Regions from separate parts of the Kitasatospora sp. NPDC088391 genome, predicted to be linked through region 1. Evidence: riboswitches for the same ligand, from Rfam matches in the RefSeq annotation. Region 1 holds a riboswitch; each other region holds the start of a gene.

Region 1 (5,528 bases):
AGTCGCCATCGTCCGAGCCCTCGTCCCCACCACCACCCCCAGCAGCCCCCTCGCCCCGGACGAAGTCACCGAAACCCGCTGGCTCCCCCTCCCCGAACTCTGGCACTGGATCGCCACCGGCGCCCTCGATGACGGCATGACCCTCGCCGCCCTCACCCTCGCCCAGGCCCACCGGCACCTGCCCTGAACACCCCGCCGAAAGCCCTCGAACCGGGCCACGACCGTCTCCGGAGCCGACCCGGCAGAGGTACTGAAGGACCGTCGGGAGCAAACGACCCAGGGCGGGTACCGACGTGACGCCGGTACCCGCCCTGGGCTGGTGGTTCACCCCACCAGGTGGCGGAGGGTGTGGGATTTGAACCCACGGTGACCAGAGGCCACGACAGTTTTCAAGACTGTTCCCTTAGGCCGCTCGGGCAACCCTCCTCGGTGGGGGTCAGCCTAACGGGTCGGGGCGGGTTCGGTGCACACCGTTTCGGGTGGGGGACTGTCAGTTGTCGCCCTTGCGTTCGCCGAGGGTGACGGTGGTCTTGGCGGGCTTGCCGTCGCGGGTGTACTCGACCTCGACCTTCTCGCCGGGCTTGTGGGTCCAGATCTCGCTGACCAGGGTCGGGCCGCTGTCGATGGCGATGCCGCCGAGCTTGGTGATGACGTCGCCAGCCTTGAGGCCGGCCTGGTCGGCGGGGCCGTTCGGGGTGACGGCCGGGGTGTCGCGGACGGCGGCGGTGGCGATCTGGGCGCCGTCGCCGCGGTAGTCGTCGTTGCGCAGGACGCCGAGGATCGCGTAGACCGGGGTGCCGTCCTTGATCAGGGTCTGGGCGACCCACTTGGCCTGGTTGATCGGGATGGCGAAGCCGAGGCCGATGGAGCCGGCCCGGCCGTTGCCGCTGGTGTTGGACTGGATCGCCGAGTTGATGCCGATCACCGAGCCGGAGGCGTCCAGCAGCGGGCCGCCGGAGTTGCCCGGGTTGATCGAGGCGTCGGTCTGCAGGGCGTTCATGTAGGAGGCCTGCGCGCCGGTCTCGTCGCCGGAGGCGACCGGGCGGTCCTTGGCGGAGATGATGCCGGTGGTGACGGTGCCTTCGAGGCCGTACGGGGCGCCGATGGCGATGGTGGCGTCGCCGATCGCGACCTTGTCGGAGTCGCCGAGCGGCAGCGGGTTGAGCTTGCCCGTCGGGGGCTTGTCGAGCTTGATCACCGCGACGTCGTAGCCCTCGGCCCGGCCGACCACCGAGGCGTCGTACGCGGAGCCGTCGGAGAACTTGACGGTGAGCTTGCCGCCGTTGGCGGCCGGCGCGACCACGTGGTTGTTGGTCAGGATGTGGCCCTCGGTGTCGAAGACGAACCCGGTGCCGGTGCCGGACTCGCTGGAGCCCTGGGCCTTGATGGTGACGGTGGACGGCAGCGCCTTGGCCGCGATCCCGGCGACGGACTCCGGGGCCCGGTCCAGGTTCTGGTGGGTGTTGCCGACCGTGACGGTGGTGCTGTTGTGGCTGGACCCGGCGCTGGAGGTGTCGTTGCGGTCCGTCACGGACGCGCCGATCGCCCCGCCGATCAGGCCCGCGACCAGCGCGACGGCCGCGACCAGTCCGATCAGCTTGCCGCGCTTGCCGTTGCCGGAACCGCCCGCCCCCGGCTGCGGGGCGCCCCAGGGCGCGCCCGGGCCGCCCGCGCCGCCGGTCGGTTCGAAGCCGGACGGGTTGCCCCAGCCGCCGACCGGGTGGCCTGCGCCGAACGGGTGGTGCGGCTGCTCGGGCGCACCGTAACCGCCGGGCGCGGCCGGGCCGCCGTCCTGGGCGTACGGGACCGGGGCGGCGGGCACCGCCGGGGCGACGGCCGTCGGGGCGTCGTGGCCCGGGGCGGCGGCGGTCGGGGCCGCGAACGGGTTGGTCGGGGCGTTCGGGGTGCCGTACGGGTTCTGGAACGGCGGCGGGGCGTCGAGCGGGGCCGAGGGCACCTTGCCGAGCTGGATGGTCTCGTCCGGACGCGGAGCGGCGGCAGCAGCGGGAGCGGCAGGAGCCGCCGGCACGGCGGGTGCGGGCGCGGGCGGGGAGACCGGGACGACCGGCGGCGGGGCGTCGAGGTAGGCGGGAGCCGGTGCGGGCGTACCGGAGCCGGCAGCCACCGCCTCGGTGCCGGCGGGCTCGGGGCCCTTCTCCGGCGGGGTGGTACCACTCGCGTGCTCGGTGCTCACGGACGACCTCCATCGCTGACAAGACCTTGGACTGCGGACCGCGGCGGCGCGTCCGGCGCGGTCGCAACCTCGGAGCACAGTTTTTCCTATGCCGGATTCGGACACCGTAAGCGGGCCCCTGAAGAAATCATGAGAAGCCTTAGGCCGCTCTGACATGCACACAGGTGGTCCCGCGATGCGGACGTCCGACCCCCCGGCCTTGGCGTTCCCCCGTCCGGGGGCTAGCCTTTCGCTCCTGTAAACCGAAGAACGTCGCGGGAGCTTGGACCAGCCAGGCTGAGAGTGCGCCGGTTCGACCGTAGGCCATGGTTGTGACGCCACCACGGGCGAGGGGGCGCTGACCGCCGGAACCTGTCCGGGTAATGCCGGCGTAGGGAGTATCGGCCATGTCGGCTGTTCCGTCTGCCCAAATTTCCGATCATGGTGCCGAGGCGCGCGCCGAGGCCCCGCTGACCCTCGACACGGCCCCGCCGCGCACCCTCGACTTCCGGGCGCTGTTCGCGCTCTGGGCGAACCTCGGGGTGAGCCTGATCGGGTTCACCAGTGCCGCGACGGTGCTGGGCGAACAGGGTCACGAGCTGGGCTTCACGGCCGCGGTGACCGCGATCGTGGCGGGCACCGCGATCGGCACCGCGATGCTGGCGGTGGCCGCCCTGGTGGGCGCCCGCACCGGCGCGCCGGCGATGGCGGTGCTGCGCGGACTGTTCGGCACCCGGCTGTCGTACGTGCCGACGGTGCTGAACATCCTGCAGTGCGTCGGCTGGGGCGTGTACGAGCTGACGGTGATCGCCTGGGGTGCCCAGACGGTGACCGGCACCGAGGGCTGGCGCTGGCTGTTCGTGCTGCTGGCGGGCGCGCTGACCACGGTGCTGACGATCTGGCCGCTGGGCGCGATCGCGGTGCTGCGCAAGTACGTGGCGGTCGCGGTCGGCGTGGCGATGGTGTACTTCACCGTCCAGTTCGCCCGGCAGGGCTTCCCGGACCCGGGCGCGGGCAACTGGGACGGCTTCCTGGCCGCGACGGACGCGGTGATCGCGGTGTCGATCTCCTTCGTCCCGCTGGCCGCGGACTACACCCGGCACGCGCGCAGCTCGGCGAAGGCGTTCTGGGGGACGTTCTCCGGCTACACGGTGGCCCAGGTGTGGTGCTACGTGCTGGGCGTGGTGGCGCTGCTGCAGTCGGGCGGCGACGCGAACCGGATCTTCGAGTCGTTCACCGGGGTGGCCGCGGGCTGGGCGTTCCTGCTGGTGCTGGTGCTGCGCGAGTCGGACCAGTCGTTCGCCAACGTGTACTCGACCGCGATGTCGATCCACAACCTGTGGCCGCGGGCCGACCGGCGGGTGCTGACCGGCGGCATCGGCGTGCTGGTGACGGTGCTGGCGCTGCAGATCAAGGAGTTCACCGACTCGTACTACGGGTTCCTCGGCCTGATCGGGTCGGTGTTCGTGCCGCTGTTCGCGGTGCTGGCGGTGGACTACTTCCTCGGCGCGGGCCGACGCGGCTGGGACCTGTCACAGGACGCGCCCGCGCGCTGGGTGATGCTGCTGCCGTGGGCGGTCGGCTTCGCGGTGTACCAGTTCCTGGCGCCGTCGAAGATCGGCGACTGGTGGACCGGCCGCTGGGAGGACCTGCAGCAGGCGGTGCACTTCACCCCGCAGGCGTGGAGCTCGGCCTCGCTGTTCTCGTTCCTGGTCGCGGCGCTGGTCACCCTCGCGGTGACGGCGCTGGCGGGCGGCGCGAGCAGCGGGAACGGCGGGAGCAGCGGGGGCGTCGGCCGGAAGGGCTGAGGCCGGGGCCGGCGGACGGACGGGGCCGGCGGACGGACGGGGCCGGCGGACGGCAGACGGACGGGCCCGGGGTTTCAGGGGATCAGCACGATCTTGCCGGTGACGGTGCCGGACTCGGCGAGGCGCAGTGCCTCGGCGGCGTCGGTGAGCGGGAGGCGGGCGGCCAGTGGCGCGGTGATCTCGCCGCGCCGGACGGCGTCCAGGACGGCGGTGAGGTCGGCGCGCAGCCGGGACCGGAAGCGGTCGCGGCCCAGCGCCCGGCCCGCCCAGATGTTGTAGAAGTGGGCGCGGCGGCCGTTCGGCACGGTGTTCCACCACCAGGTGCGGGCCAGGATCTTGAGCACCGGCCACTGCTTGGAGCCGGTGTCGTCGCGGGTCGCGGCGCTGCCGTAGGCGACCAGGGTGCCGCGGGGGGCGAGCAGGCCCCAGGAGTCGACCACGCTGCGCAGGCCGACGTGGTCGAAGACGGCGTCCACCCCGCCGGGGGCGAGGCGGCGGACCTGGGCGGGGACGTCGCCGGTGCGGTAGTCGACGGGGGTGACGCCGAGGGCGCGCAGCGTGTCGTGGTGGCGCGGGGAGGCGGTGCCGATCACCTCGGCGCCGGCGGCGCGGGCGAGTTGGGCGAGGAGCTGGCCGACGCCGCCGCCCGCGCCGTGCACCAGGACGGTCTGTCCGGCGCGGACCCGGGCGTGGCGGTGCAGCATCTGGTGGGCGGTGATGCCGTTGACGACGGCGGTCTCCGCCTCGGCCGGGTCGAGGCCGTCCGGGACGGGCACGGTGTCGGCCGGGTCGAGCAGGACGTGGCTGGCCCAGCCGCCGGTCTTGGTGAGCGCGGCGATCCGGCGCCCCGCCAGGGCGGGGTCGGTGCCCGGGCCGGTGGCGGTGATCCGGCCGACCAGGTCGTAGCCCGGGACGAACGGGAACGGCGGCTGGTCGTAGTAGCGGCCGCGGCGCATCTGCTGCTCGGCGAAGGAGACGCCGGTGGCCTCGACGGCGACCAGCACCTGGCCCGGTCCGGGGGTGGGGACGGCGGAGCGGCGCACCTGGAGGCCCTCCGGTTCGACGAGGCCGGGGAGGACGATCTCGACGAGGCGGCCGTCGTGGTCGCGGTCGCGGTTGTGGTCGCGGTCGCGGTTGTGGTTGTGGTTGTCACGGTGGTTCATGGGGCTTCCCTTCGATAGAAGCTATCGCTTTTGTTAGACCCTCTAACTCTTCAAGTTCTAGCATCGCGCTTCCGTGAGAGTCAACAGCAACAGTGATAGGTTCTAACGAAAGTGAGGGCATCTGACGGATGCGTGACGCCAGAACGGCAGCGAGAGGCACCCCATGACCATGGAGACGGAGACCGGCACCCCGCGGGAGCGCTACCGCGCCCAGGTCCGCGAGGAGATCAAGCAGCACGCCCGCACCCAGATCGCCGAGGCGGGCGCCTCCGCGCTCTCGCTGAACGCGATCGCCAAGCGGATGGGGGTGAGCGGCCCCGCCCTCTACCGGTACTTCGCCAACCGGGACGAGCTGATCACCGCGCTGATCACCGACGGTTACCG
Region 2 (5,528 bases), on a different contig from region 1:
GTCGACATGCCACCGACGGCGATCCGCTGCTCGACCCGGTACCGGCCGTCCAGCAGCACGCCGTACAGGGGATCGTCGATGGTCATGTCCACCAGAGGAGTGTAGGGGGCGGGCGGTTCGGCGGGGGGTCAGAAGGCGGGGCGCTCGCGGGTGTCGGCGAGGCCGCCGGTGGGGGAGGACGCCTCGGCGTAGTAGCGGCGGGGGATCCGGCCGGCCCGGTGGGCGAGCCGGCCGGCCTCGACGGCGTGGCGCATCGCCCCCGCCATCAGGACCGGCTCCTGGGCCCGGGTGACGGCGGACGCCAGCATCACCGCCGAGCAGCCCAGCTCCATCGCCAGGGCGACGTCGCTGGCGGTGCCCGCACCCGCGTCCAGCACCACCGGGACGCCCGCGGCCTCCACGATCAGCTGGAAGTTGTGCGGGTTGCGGATGCCCAGGCCGGAGCCGATCGGCGAGCCCAGCGGCATGATCGCCGCGCAGCCGACGTCCTCCAGCTTCCGGGCCAGCACCGGGTCGTCGTTGGTGTACGGCAGCACGGTGAAGCCGTCGTCCACCAGGGTCTCGGCGGCGTCCAGCAGCTCGATCGGGTCGGGCAGCAGGGTCCGCTCGTCGGCGATCACCTCCAGCTTGACCCAGTCGGTGCCGAGCGCCTCGCGGGCCAACCGGGCGGTCAGCACGGCCTCGCCTGCGGTGTAGCAGCCCGCCGTGTTCGGCAGCACCCGGATGCGGTTGCGGGCCAGCACGTCCAGTACCGAGCCCCGGGTGGCGGTGTCGACCCGGCGCATCGCCACCGTGGTCAGCTCGGTGCCGGAGGCCAGCAGGGCCTGCTCCAGCACGTCCAGGCTCGGCGCGCCGCCGGTGCCCATGATCAGGCGGGAGCCGAACGCGGTGCCGGCGATGGTGAGCACGTCGTCCGCCATCGGTCAGCCCCCCTGGACGGCGGTGAGGATCTCGACCCGGTCGCCCGCGCCGAGCACCGTGGCGGCCCACGAACCGCGGGGCACCACCGCCTCGTTGACGGCGGCGGCGATCCCGGTGGGGGCGGCCGACACCTCGGCGACCACGGTGTCGAGGGTGGTGGCGGCGGGCACCGTGCGGGGCGCGCCGTTGACGGTCAGGGTGATGCGGTTCATGCGGGGACCTCGGTGCGGAAGCGGCGGGGGGTGAAGTCGGCGGCCAGGGCGGGCAGTTCGCCGGTGGCCAGGTAGTCGGCGAGCAGGTCGGCGGTGACCGGGGTGAGCAGCACGCCGTTGCGGTAGTGCCCGGTGGCGGCGGCCAGCCCGGGCAGCGCGGTCGGGCCGAGCAGCGGCGCGTTGTCGGGGGAGCCCGGCCGCAGCCCCGCGCCCGTCTCCACCAGCTCCAACTCGGTGATGCCGGGCACCAGTTCGTGGGCGTCCCGGAGCAGCTCGTACACCCCGCCGGCCGTCACGGTGGTGTCGTGGCCCTGCTCCTCGGTGGTCGCGCCGACCACCAGTTCGCCGTCGGCGCGCGGCACCAGGTAGATGTGCTGCCCGCGCACCACCGCGCGGACGTTGCGGGACAGGAACGGCGCGTACCGGGGCGGCACGCGCAGCCGCAGCACCTGGCCCTTGACCGGGCGGATCGCCGGCAGCACCCCGTCCGGCAGGCCCGGCAGCAGGTGGCTGCGCGGGCCCGCGGCCAGCACCGTGCACCCGGCGGACAGCTCCGCGCCGGTCGACAGCCGGACGCCGGTGGCCCGGGCCGCGCCCGGGTGCCCACCGGTCAGCAACTCGGCGGCCGCGGCCCGGTGGAAGACCACCCCGAGCCGCTCGCAGGCCGCCACCAGCGCCGCGGCCAGCCGGCGGCCGTCCACCTGGTGGTCGTCGGCGACGTGCAGGCCGCCGCGCACCCCCGGCGCCAGCATCGGCTCCAGCCGGCGGCACTCGCGGCCGGTCAGCCACTCCGAGGACAGGCCCAACCGGGCCTGGAAGGCGTGCAGTTCGCGCAGCTCGGCCCGGTCGTCGGCGTCCAGCGCGACCGCCAGCGTGCCGGTCGCCCGGTAGCCGGTGTCCAGCCCCGTCAGCTCGGTCAGCTCGGCCGTGAACGCCGCGTACCGCTCGTTGGACGCCACCCCCAGCCGCAGCAACGGCTCCTCGCCGTACTGCAGTTCGGTCACCGGGGCGAGCATGCCCGCGGCGACCCGCACCGCCCCGCCGCCCGGCGACGGGTCCACCACCGCCACCGACAGGCCGCGCTGCGCGGTCCGCCAGGCCACGCCCAGACCGATGATCCCCCCGCCGACCACGAGCACGTCGGAATGTGCCACAGCGGCTTCTTCTCCCTTCGCCGGCATGACCCGGATCAGGTTCGGACGGTCGCGGGCCGCCGCAGCCCGCCTCTCAGCCCGGTGCGCCGGGCTCCCGTGATCAAGTGACTCCCCTCCACCTTAACGCCGCGCCGATTCCGCCCCGAAGACGCCTGCCCGCGGCGGACCCCGCTCGGTAGGGTGGACGCCGTGGCTGAGCTGAGGACAACGGACCGGGCCGTCGTGGTCGGGGCGGGCATGGCGGGCGCGCAGGCCGCGCTCAACCTCCGGCAGGGCGGCTGGCGGGGCCCGATCGCCCTGCTCGGCGACGAACCCCACCCGCCCTACGACCGCCCCCCGCTCTCCAAGGACGTCCTGCTCGGCAAGGCCGACCGGACCACCTTCGAGATCGACTGGGCCGGACTGGACGTCGACCTCCTCGCCGACCGCCGCGCCACCGGCCTCGACGACGGCGTCCTGCGCACCGACCGCGGCGAACTGCGCTACGACGCCCTGGTGATCGCCACCGGCGCCGGACCGCGCACCCTCCCCGGCCTGCCCGCCGCCCGCACCCTGCGCACCGTCGATGACGCCCTCGCGCTGCGCGCCGCGCTCACCCCCGGCCGCCGGATCGTGCTGGTCGGCGCGGGCTGGATCGGCGCCGAGACCGCCACCGTCGCCCGCGCCCTCGGCTGCGAGGTCACCGTCGTCGAGGCCGCCGCCACCCCGCTGCCCGGCGCGCTGCCCGCCGAACTCGGCGCCCTGATGGCCGACTGGTACGCCGCCGCCGGCGTCGACCTGCGCCGCGGCGCCACCGTCGCCGGGGCCGCCGACGGCGGGGTGCTGCTCGCCGACGGCACCCACCTGCCCGCCGACGAGGTCGTGGTCGGCGTCGGCGCCCGCCCCGCCACCGACTGGCTGGCCGGCGGCCCGCTCGCCCTCGACCCCGGGGGCACCGTCCCCGTCGACGACCGGCTGCGCACCGCGCTGCCCGGCGTCTGGGCGGCCGGCGACTGCGTCTCCTACCCGTCCGCCCGGTTCGGCACCCGGCTCGCCGTCCAGCACTGGGACCACGCCCTGCACTCCGGCGGGGCCGTCGCCGCCTCGGTCCTCGGCACCCTGGACGCCCCCTACGACCCCGTCCCGTACTTCTGGTCCGAGCAGTTCGGCCGCACCGTCCAGTACGCCGGCCGGCACGCCGGGGCCGACCACCTGCTCTGGCGCGGCTCCCCGTCCGACCCCGCCTGGACGGTGCTCTGGCTGCGCGACGTCGCGCTCGTCGCGCTCCTCGCCGTCGACCGCCCCCGCGACCTCGCCCAGGGCCGCCGGCTGGTCGAGCGCGCCACGGTGCTCGACCCGGCCCGCGCCGCCGACCCGGCCGTCCCGCTGAAGGCGGCCGCCGCCCAGTAGCTGGGTAGGCTGGGGCCGTGAGCACGATTGATCCCAAGACTGACGCCCTGGTCCCCGCGTGGGTGTACCTGCCCGACATCGCCGAGCGGTGGGGGGTGGTGATCACCGAGATCCGCGACATGGTGCGCGCCCGCACCCTGCTGGCCGTCCGGCGCGGCGCGAACAACTCCCTGCAGGTCCCCGCCGACTTCATCGAGGACGACGGCCCGGTCAAGCACCTGGTCAGCACCCTCACGGTGCTCCGCGACTGCGGCTTCTCCGACGAGGAGATCCTGGAGTGGATGTTCACCGAGGACGAGTCCCTCCCCGGCACCCCCATCCAGGCCCTGCGGGAGAACCGCGGCACCGAGGTCAAGCGCCGCGCCCAGGCCCTGGCCCTGTGACGGCCCGTCGGCGACTGGCGGACGCCCGGCTCTACCTCTGCACCGACGCCCGCCGGGAGCAGGGCGACCTGCCCGAGTTCCTGGACGCGGTGCTGGCGGGCGGCGTCGACATCGTCCAGCTCCGCGACAAGGGCCTGGAGGCCAAGCAGGAGCTGGCGCACCTGGAGGTGTTCGCGGACGCGGCCCGGCGGCACGGCAAGCTGCTCGCCGTCAACGACCGGGCCGACGTCGCGTACGGCGCCCGGCCCGACGTGCTGCACCTCGGCCAGGACGACCTGCCGGTGCCCGTCGCCCGCCGCATCCTCGGCGAGGACGTGCTGATCGGGCGCTCCTGCCACGCCGAGGACGAGGTCGACACCGCGCTCGCCGAACCCGGCGTCGACTACTTCTGCACCGGCCCGGTCTGGCCCACCCCCACCAAGCCCGGCCGCCACGCGCCCGGGCTCGACCTGGTCCGGTACGCCGCCGCGGCCCGGCCCGAGCGCCCCTGGTTCGCCATCGGCGGCATCGACCTCGGCAACCTCCAGCAGGTCCTGGACGCGGGTGCGAGCCGGGTCGTGGTGGTCCGCGCGATCACCGCCGCCGAGGACCCGGGCGCGGCCGCCGCCGCACTGGCCCGCCGACTGCGGTAGCCCCGGCCGGGAACCGGGCGGCCCGGGTTCGCACTCCGTGCGGGCATGGAGTCCACCGCACCCGCCGCCCGGCGCGCCCGCCGGGCCGCCCTGCTCGTGCCCGCGCTGCTCGGCGCGGCCGCCGTCGCGTTCCTCGCCCAGCGGCCGCTCGGCCGCCGCGCCGGGTGGCACGGCTGGGTCGGCACCGTCAACGGCGTCGTCTTCCTGACCGCGGCGGCGCTGCCGGTGGCCGCCCTGGCGGTGTGGGCGCTGGCCGCGCGGCGGCGGGCGGCCGGGGTCGGGCCCGGGTGGGCGCGGCGGTCGGCGCTGGCCGAGGTCGGCATGGTCTACGGGACGCTGCCCTGGGTGTGGATGATCCTGCTGCCCGGCGCCGACCCGGGCGGTCCGCGCCGCCGGGTCAACCTGGTGCCGCTGCACGACATCGCGGAGATCGTCGGCGCCGGACCGCCCGCCACCGCGGTGGCGCAGATCGTCGGCAACATGCTGGTCTTCGCCGCGCTCGGCTTCTTCGCCCCGGTGCGGTTCACCGCACTGGCCTCCGTGCGCCGGGTGCTGCTGCTCGGCGCGGCCTGCTCGGTGCTGGTGGAGACCGCCCAGTACGTGCTGCGGCTGGACCGGGTCTCCTCGGTCGACGACGTGCTGCTGAACGCGGGCGGGGCGGCGCTGGCCGCGCTGGCCGCCCGCCGGTGGCGCCGCCCGGCCTGACGCCCCGTCAGTACGCGCGGACGGTCGCCGCGCCGGCCAGCTCCCCGAGCGCCTCGCGGGCGGCCTCGTCGGCCAGCGGGGCGGCGGCCAGCGCGGCCAGCGACTCGGCGAGCAGCGCGTCGATCCGGGCCT
Region 3 (5,528 bases), 270 kb from region 1:
GAGCCGACGGCGGTGATACCGATGCGGGGCAGGCTGTCCATGTCTCGATGCTGGCGCGGATGCGGCCGTTCGGGCGTGAGTACGAGTACTCAGCGGGGGCGGGGGATACGGAGATCCGCCCGGCGGAAGGGTGTCCCCTCCACCGGGCGGATCGGTCGGCGCTCCTGACGGGGCGTCGGCGGGCGGTGCGGCCGCCCGGGCGGCCGGTTACTCGGAGTCGGTGCTCTGGACCGGGATGACCTGGGTGGCCGGGACCGGGGCCTTGGCGGGCTCGGCCGGGGCGTCCGGGGTCATCGAGTTGAGCAGCTGGCGGGCCAGGCCGAGGCCGGTGCCGCCCATGGTGAGGGCCTTGGCGAACATCTCGGACATGCCCTCGGCGCCGTTCAGCAGCACCATGTGCTCGACGTTGCCGAACGCGTCGGCGCCGGCCCGGACGATGGCGGGCCAGTTCTCGGCGAGCTGCTGGGCGACCACCGCCTCCTGGTTCTCGGCCAGCGCCGCGGCGCGGGCCTTGATGCCCTCGGCCTCGGCGAGGCCCTGGGCCCGGGTCGCCTCGGCCTCGGCCAAGCCCTTGGCGCGGGCGGCCTCCGCCTCGGCGAGGCCCTTGGCGGCCTCGGCGGCGGCCTGTGCCTCACCGGTGGCCCGGGTGGCCTCGGCGGCGGCCAGGCCGCGGGCCTTGGTGGCCTCGGCCTCGGCGGCCGCGGCGACCTTGACCCGGTTGGCCTCGGCGGCGGTCTTCAGCTCGGTCTCCCGGGACAGCGCCTCGGCGGCGGAGATCCGGGCGTCGCGGTCGGCCTCGGCCTTGGTGCGGGTCTCGTAGGCGCGGGCGTCGGCGGGCTTGCGGACGTCGACCTGGAGCTGCTGCTCCTTGCGGCGCGCCTCCAGCTCGGCGACCTTGGTCTCCTGGACCACGACCTCCTGCCGGGCGGCGGCCTGGGCGAGCGGTCCGGCCTGCATGGCGCGGGCCGCGGCGGTGTCCATCTCGGCCTGGTAGCCGGCCTGCTGGATGCCCGAGTTGCGGGTCGCCTCGGCCTTGCGGGCGAACGCCTCCTGCTCGGCCTCGGTGGCCCGGCGGTCGGCCTCGGCGGCCGCGATCCGGGCGTCCCGCTGGACGGCGGCGGCGTGCGGCGCGGCCAGGTTGGTGATGTAGCCGGTCGGGTCCAGGATCTCCTGGATCTGCAGCGAGTCGATGATCAGGCCGAGCTTCTCCATCTCGATGCCCGAGGCGGAGCGGGTCTCCCCGGTGAGGCGCTCGCGGTCGCGGATCATGTCCTCGACGGTCAGCCCGCCGACGATGGAGCGCAGGTGTCCGGCGAATACGTTGTGCACCCGCTGGCCCATCATCTTCTGCTGGTCCAGGAAGCGGCGGGCGGCGTTGGCGATGGACGCGTTGTCGTCGCCCACCTTGAAGATCACCACGCCCTTGACGTGCACCGGGATGCCCTGCGACGTCACGCACTCGACGTCCAGCGCGGCCTCGTTGAGGTCCAGCGACAGCCGGCGCACCGCCTGGACGCCGGGGATCACCAGGGTGCCCCGGCCGGTGACGACCCGGAAGCCGAGCCCCTCACCGTGCTTGGAACCGGAGATGACCAGGGCCTCGTTGGGCTCGGCCACCCGCCACATGAGTTTGAACAGCACGATCAGTGCGACGAGGCCAGCGACGGCTCCGCCGACAATGCCGATCAGCATCGGCAATCTCCCCCTTCAGGGCACACCGGTTCCGTGGCTGCGCTTCGGTCGTGCAGGATGGCGCGGAATCCGGTGGCAGCCCGCATTCTGCGCTTGTCCTGATCGCGGTGGAAGAGGGAACGCCGGTGTCGACCGTCACTGTCTCGAAACAGTTCGACGGCTGCCGTCGTGCGTGTACTGACGGAGGCTCAGAGCGGCGCGACGTAGACCGTGCGCGGTGGCTGGTACTCGACCACGACCACCATCGAACCGGGCTCCAGCCGCTCGCCCGGGACGGCGAGGTACGCCAGGAACGCCTCGGTGCCCTGCCGCTCCGGGACGTGCACCATCACCTCGCCGACCAACCCGGCGCCGATCCGCCCCGTCACCCGCCCCGTCAGCCCGATCATCCCGGCCATTCTCCCACGTCGGCCGGGTGGCGAACAGGTCGGCGGAGCGCGGCAGTTGCACGTCCGGCGCACGGAAGGGCGGGGGATGCGCCCTGGACCGCGCGCGCCCGGTGCCCTACGGTGAACGGCGAACGCGGGCGGCGAACTGCCCCCGCGCGGAACGGGAGCTCGGAGCACCGGGCTGAGAGGGCGCTGACGGTACGCGAACCGCGGACCAGCTGCTGCGCCGACCGCAGGAACCTGACCGGGTAATGCCGGCGTAGGGAGTGGAAGGTCGCATGACCGCATTTTCCGAAGAGACGTCTGCCCACCAGTCGGCCACCACCGGCTACCCCACCCCGGCCTGGCGCAAGGCGTACCGCCGCGGCAGCCGCCCCGACCTGCTGGTCCCCCACCGCGAGGTGCGGCTGACCAGCGGCGGGACCGTCCCGCTGTACGACACCTCCGGCCCGTACACCGACCCCGACGTCCCCACCGACGTGCGCCGCGGGCTGCCCGCGCTGCGCGACCCGTGGATCAGGCAGCGCGGCGACGTCGAGGAGTACGAGGGCCACGAGGCCCGCCCCGAGGACGACGGGATCAAGCACACCGCGCCGCGCGGCGGCGACCTGCGCAACCTGGACGCGGTCTTCCCCGGCCGGGCCCGCCGCCCGCTGCGCGCCCGGGACGGCGTCGCCGTCACCCAGCTCGGCTACGCCAAGCGCGGCCTGATCACCCCCGAGATGGAGTTCGTCGCGCTCCGCGAGGGCCTGGAGCCGGAGTTCGTCCGCGAGCGGGTGGCGAGCGGCCGGGCGGTCATCCCGGTCAACGTGAACCACCCCGAGGTCGAACCGGCGATCATCGGCACCGACTTCCTGGTGAAGATCAACGCCAACATCGGCAACTCCGCGGTCACCTCCTCGATCGAGGAGGAGGTGGAGAAGATGACCTGGGCCACCCGCTGGGGCGCCGACACCGTCATGGACCTCTCCACCGGCCGCAACATCCACACCACCCGCGAGTGGATCCTGCGCAACTCCCCCGTCCCGATCGGCACCGTGCCGCTCTACCAGGCGCTGGAGAAGGTCGACGGCCGGGCCGAGGAGCTGAGCTGGGAGGTCTACCGGGACACCGTGGTCGAGCAGTGCGAGCAGGGCGTCGACTACATGACGGTGCACGCCGGCGTGCTGCTGCGGTACGTGCCGCTCACCGCCCGGCGCAAGACCGGCATCGTCTCGCGCGGCGGCTCCATCATGGCCGCCTGGTGCCTGGCGCACCATCAGGAGAACTTCCTCTACACGCACTTCGAGGAACTCTGCGACCTGCTGCGCGCCTACGACGTCACCTTCTCGCTCGGTGACGGCCTGCGGCCCGGCTCGATCGCCGACGCCAACGACGAGGCGCAGTTCGCCGAGCTCACCACGCTGGGCGAACTGGGCCGGATCGCCCGGGCCAAGGACGTCCAGGTGATGATCGAGGGCCCCGGGCACGTCCCGATGCACAAGATCCGCGAGAACATGGACCTGCAGAAGGAGATCTGCGACGAGGCCCCGTTCTACACCCTCGGCCCGCTGACCACCGACGTCGCGCCCGGCTACGACCACATCACCTCGGGCATCGGCGCCGCGATGATCGCCTGGTGGGGCACCGCGATGCTCTGCTACGTCACCCCGAAGGAACACCTCGGCCTGCCGAACCGGGACGACGTGAAGACCGGCGTCATCACCTACAAGATCGCCGCCCATGCCGCCGACCTCGCCAAGGGCCACCCCGGCGCGCAGGCCTGGGACGACGCGCTCTCCGACGCCCGCTTCGAGTTCCGCTGGGAGGACCAGTTCAACCTGGCCCTCGACCCGGAGACCGCCCGCGACTTCCACGACGAGACCCTCCCCGCGGAGCCCGCCAAGACCGCGCACTTCTGCTCCATGTGCGGTCCCAAGTTCTGCTCGATGAAGATCTCCCAGCAGATCCGCGACGAGCACGGCGGCGAGGCCGAGCAGGCCGCGCTGGCCGGCATGGCCGAGAAGTCCGCCGAGTTCGCCGCCCAGGGCAACCGCGTCTACCTCCCGCTGGCCGACTGACCCCGGCCCCACCGACCGCGCCGCACCGGGAGACGGAGGGGGTCTCCCGGCGCGGCGCTCCGGTCTGTGCAGGTGCAGGTACCGGTCAGTCCTGGGGGCGGGTGCGGCGGAGCTTCGCGAAGAGGACCGCGCAGGAACCCAGCAGCACCAGCGCACCGCCCGCGCCCAGCAGGGCGCCGGACTCGTCGGCCCCGGTGCTGGCCAGGGTGCCGGTGACCGGGGAGGTGAGCGCGGCGGCGGCGACCCGGGTGCCGGGGGTGCCGGTCGGGGCCGTGGCGGGGGTGCTCCCGGTGGTCGGGGTACCGGTCGGGGCCGTGGTCGGGGCGCCCGGGCCGGGCCGGGGCGCGGAGGTGCTCGGGGCGGGGGTGGGCAGCGGGGTGCCGTCCACGGCCAGCAGGCTCTTCGAGTCGATGTCGACCGGGCCCTGGTCGGTGTCCGGGAGGAGGCTGAGCCACTCGGAGTAGTAGTGGCCCTGCGCGGCGGGGTCGGTGAGCGAGATCCGCACCTCGTACTGGTGGCTCGCGCCCTTGGCGAGACCGCCCGCCACCGCCGGCAGCTTCCAGGTGTTGTTCGTTCCGGCGACGGTGACCCACTTGTCGTCCTGCAGCACGTCCAGCTCGAAGGGGAACGTGTTCTGACCGGACGCGTTGTCGAAACGGAGGGTCGGGGTGATCGCCGAGGTGATGTCCCCACCGTTGTTGGTCAGGTTGAGGGCGGTCCGGAACGGCTGCTTGTACGAGACGGTGCCCGAGTAGTCGGCGAAGGTCTGGAGGAGGGCACCGGTGGGGGCGTCGACCGGCAAGGTCATCGGGGCGCTGTTGGTGCTGTCGTCCTGGTCGTTCAGCAGCTCCACCTTCACGGCGGTCTCGTTCACCGGGAGCGCGGCCTTCAGCTTCACGGAGACCGCCCAGCTGTAGGTGGTGCGGGCCGGCACGGTGAAGGGCACCGACGCCATCCGGTTCTCGGGCACCACGACGCCGGAGAACTCGTTGTCGTTGCCCCAGTGCGCGATGCCGTAGGTGGCCGGCGCGGAGATCGCCTTCGCGCTGAAGTCTATCCAGCTCCAGGAGCGCGGGTTGGAGCCCGTCGGCTTGACGGCCACCTCCGGGTGGAACGGCTGGGCCTCGTCGGAGTTGTTGGTGACGGTCATCGTCAGCTCCGCGCCGTTGCCGCCGCGGACCAGCGGGCCCTGCCCCGCGTTCGGCACCAGGGTGGCCACCAGCGGCTTGGCACCGCCCGGCGCGGGGGTGCCGGTGCCGGGGGTGTCGGCGAAGGCGGTCGCCGGGGCGAGCACGGCGGTGCCGGTGGCGGCCACCAGGGTGGCGAGGACGAGGAAGCGGGAACGGCGGGCGGGCGGCTGAGCGGACATGGGTGTTTCCCCCCTGGG

Evidence for each region. A riboswitch is a leader RNA that binds a small molecule or an ion and turns the genes downstream of it on or off. The one in region 1 is predicted to bind thiamine pyrophosphate.
Region 2: linked by a shared signal. The riboswitch ahead of thiO (glycine oxidase ThiO) and the one ahead of ACIQBJ_RS10935 (purine-cytosine permease family protein) in region 1 are both predicted to bind thiamine pyrophosphate.
Region 3: linked by a shared signal. The riboswitch ahead of thiC (phosphomethylpyrimidine synthase ThiC) and the one ahead of ACIQBJ_RS10935 (purine-cytosine permease family protein) in region 1 are both predicted to bind thiamine pyrophosphate.

What each region holds. Positions count from the first base shown of each region.
Region 1 is NZ_JBIVNB010000003.1:505,743-511,270, reverse strand. Features, by position in the region: gene ACIQBJ_RS10950 (NUDIX hydrolase) at 1-187, shown strand, start outside; tRNA gene ACIQBJ_RS10945 (tRNA-Ser) at 338-426, opposite strand; gene ACIQBJ_RS10940 (S1C family serine protease) at 491-2,194, opposite strand; TPP riboswitch at 2,439-2,590, shown strand; gene ACIQBJ_RS10935 (purine-cytosine permease family protein) at 2,581-3,981, shown strand; gene ACIQBJ_RS10930 (medium chain dehydrogenase/reductase family protein) at 4,056-5,144, opposite strand; gene ACIQBJ_RS10925 (TetR/AcrR family transcriptional regulator) at 5,308-5,528, shown strand, end outside.
Region 2 is NZ_JBIVNB010000005.1:162,915-168,442, forward strand. Features, by position in the region: gene pknB (Stk1 family PASTA domain-containing Ser/Thr kinase) at 1-86, opposite strand, end outside; gene ACIQBJ_RS17315 (thiazole synthase) at 129-920, opposite strand; gene thiS (sulfur carrier protein ThiS) at 924-1,133, opposite strand; gene thiO (glycine oxidase ThiO) at 1,130-2,314, opposite strand; TPP riboswitch at 2,283-2,395, opposite strand; gene ACIQBJ_RS17330 (NAD(P)/FAD-dependent oxidoreductase) at 2,468-3,676, shown strand; gene ACIQBJ_RS17335 (Rv2175c family DNA-binding protein) at 3,694-4,059, shown strand; gene thiE (thiamine phosphate synthase) at 4,056-4,691, shown strand; gene ACIQBJ_RS17345 (VanZ family protein) at 4,737-5,396, shown strand; gene ACIQBJ_RS17350 (polyprenyl synthetase family protein) at 5,404-5,528, opposite strand, start outside.
Region 3 is NZ_JBIVNB010000003.1:233,079-238,606, reverse strand. Features, by position in the region: gene ACIQBJ_RS09775 (3-oxoacyl-ACP synthase III family protein) at 1-41, opposite strand, end outside; gene ACIQBJ_RS09770 (flotillin family protein) at 208-1,692, opposite strand; gene ACIQBJ_RS09765 (hypothetical protein) at 1,881-2,081, opposite strand; TPP riboswitch at 2,242-2,347, shown strand; gene thiC (phosphomethylpyrimidine synthase ThiC) at 2,360-4,141, shown strand; gene ACIQBJ_RS09755 (hypothetical protein) at 4,227-5,510, opposite strand.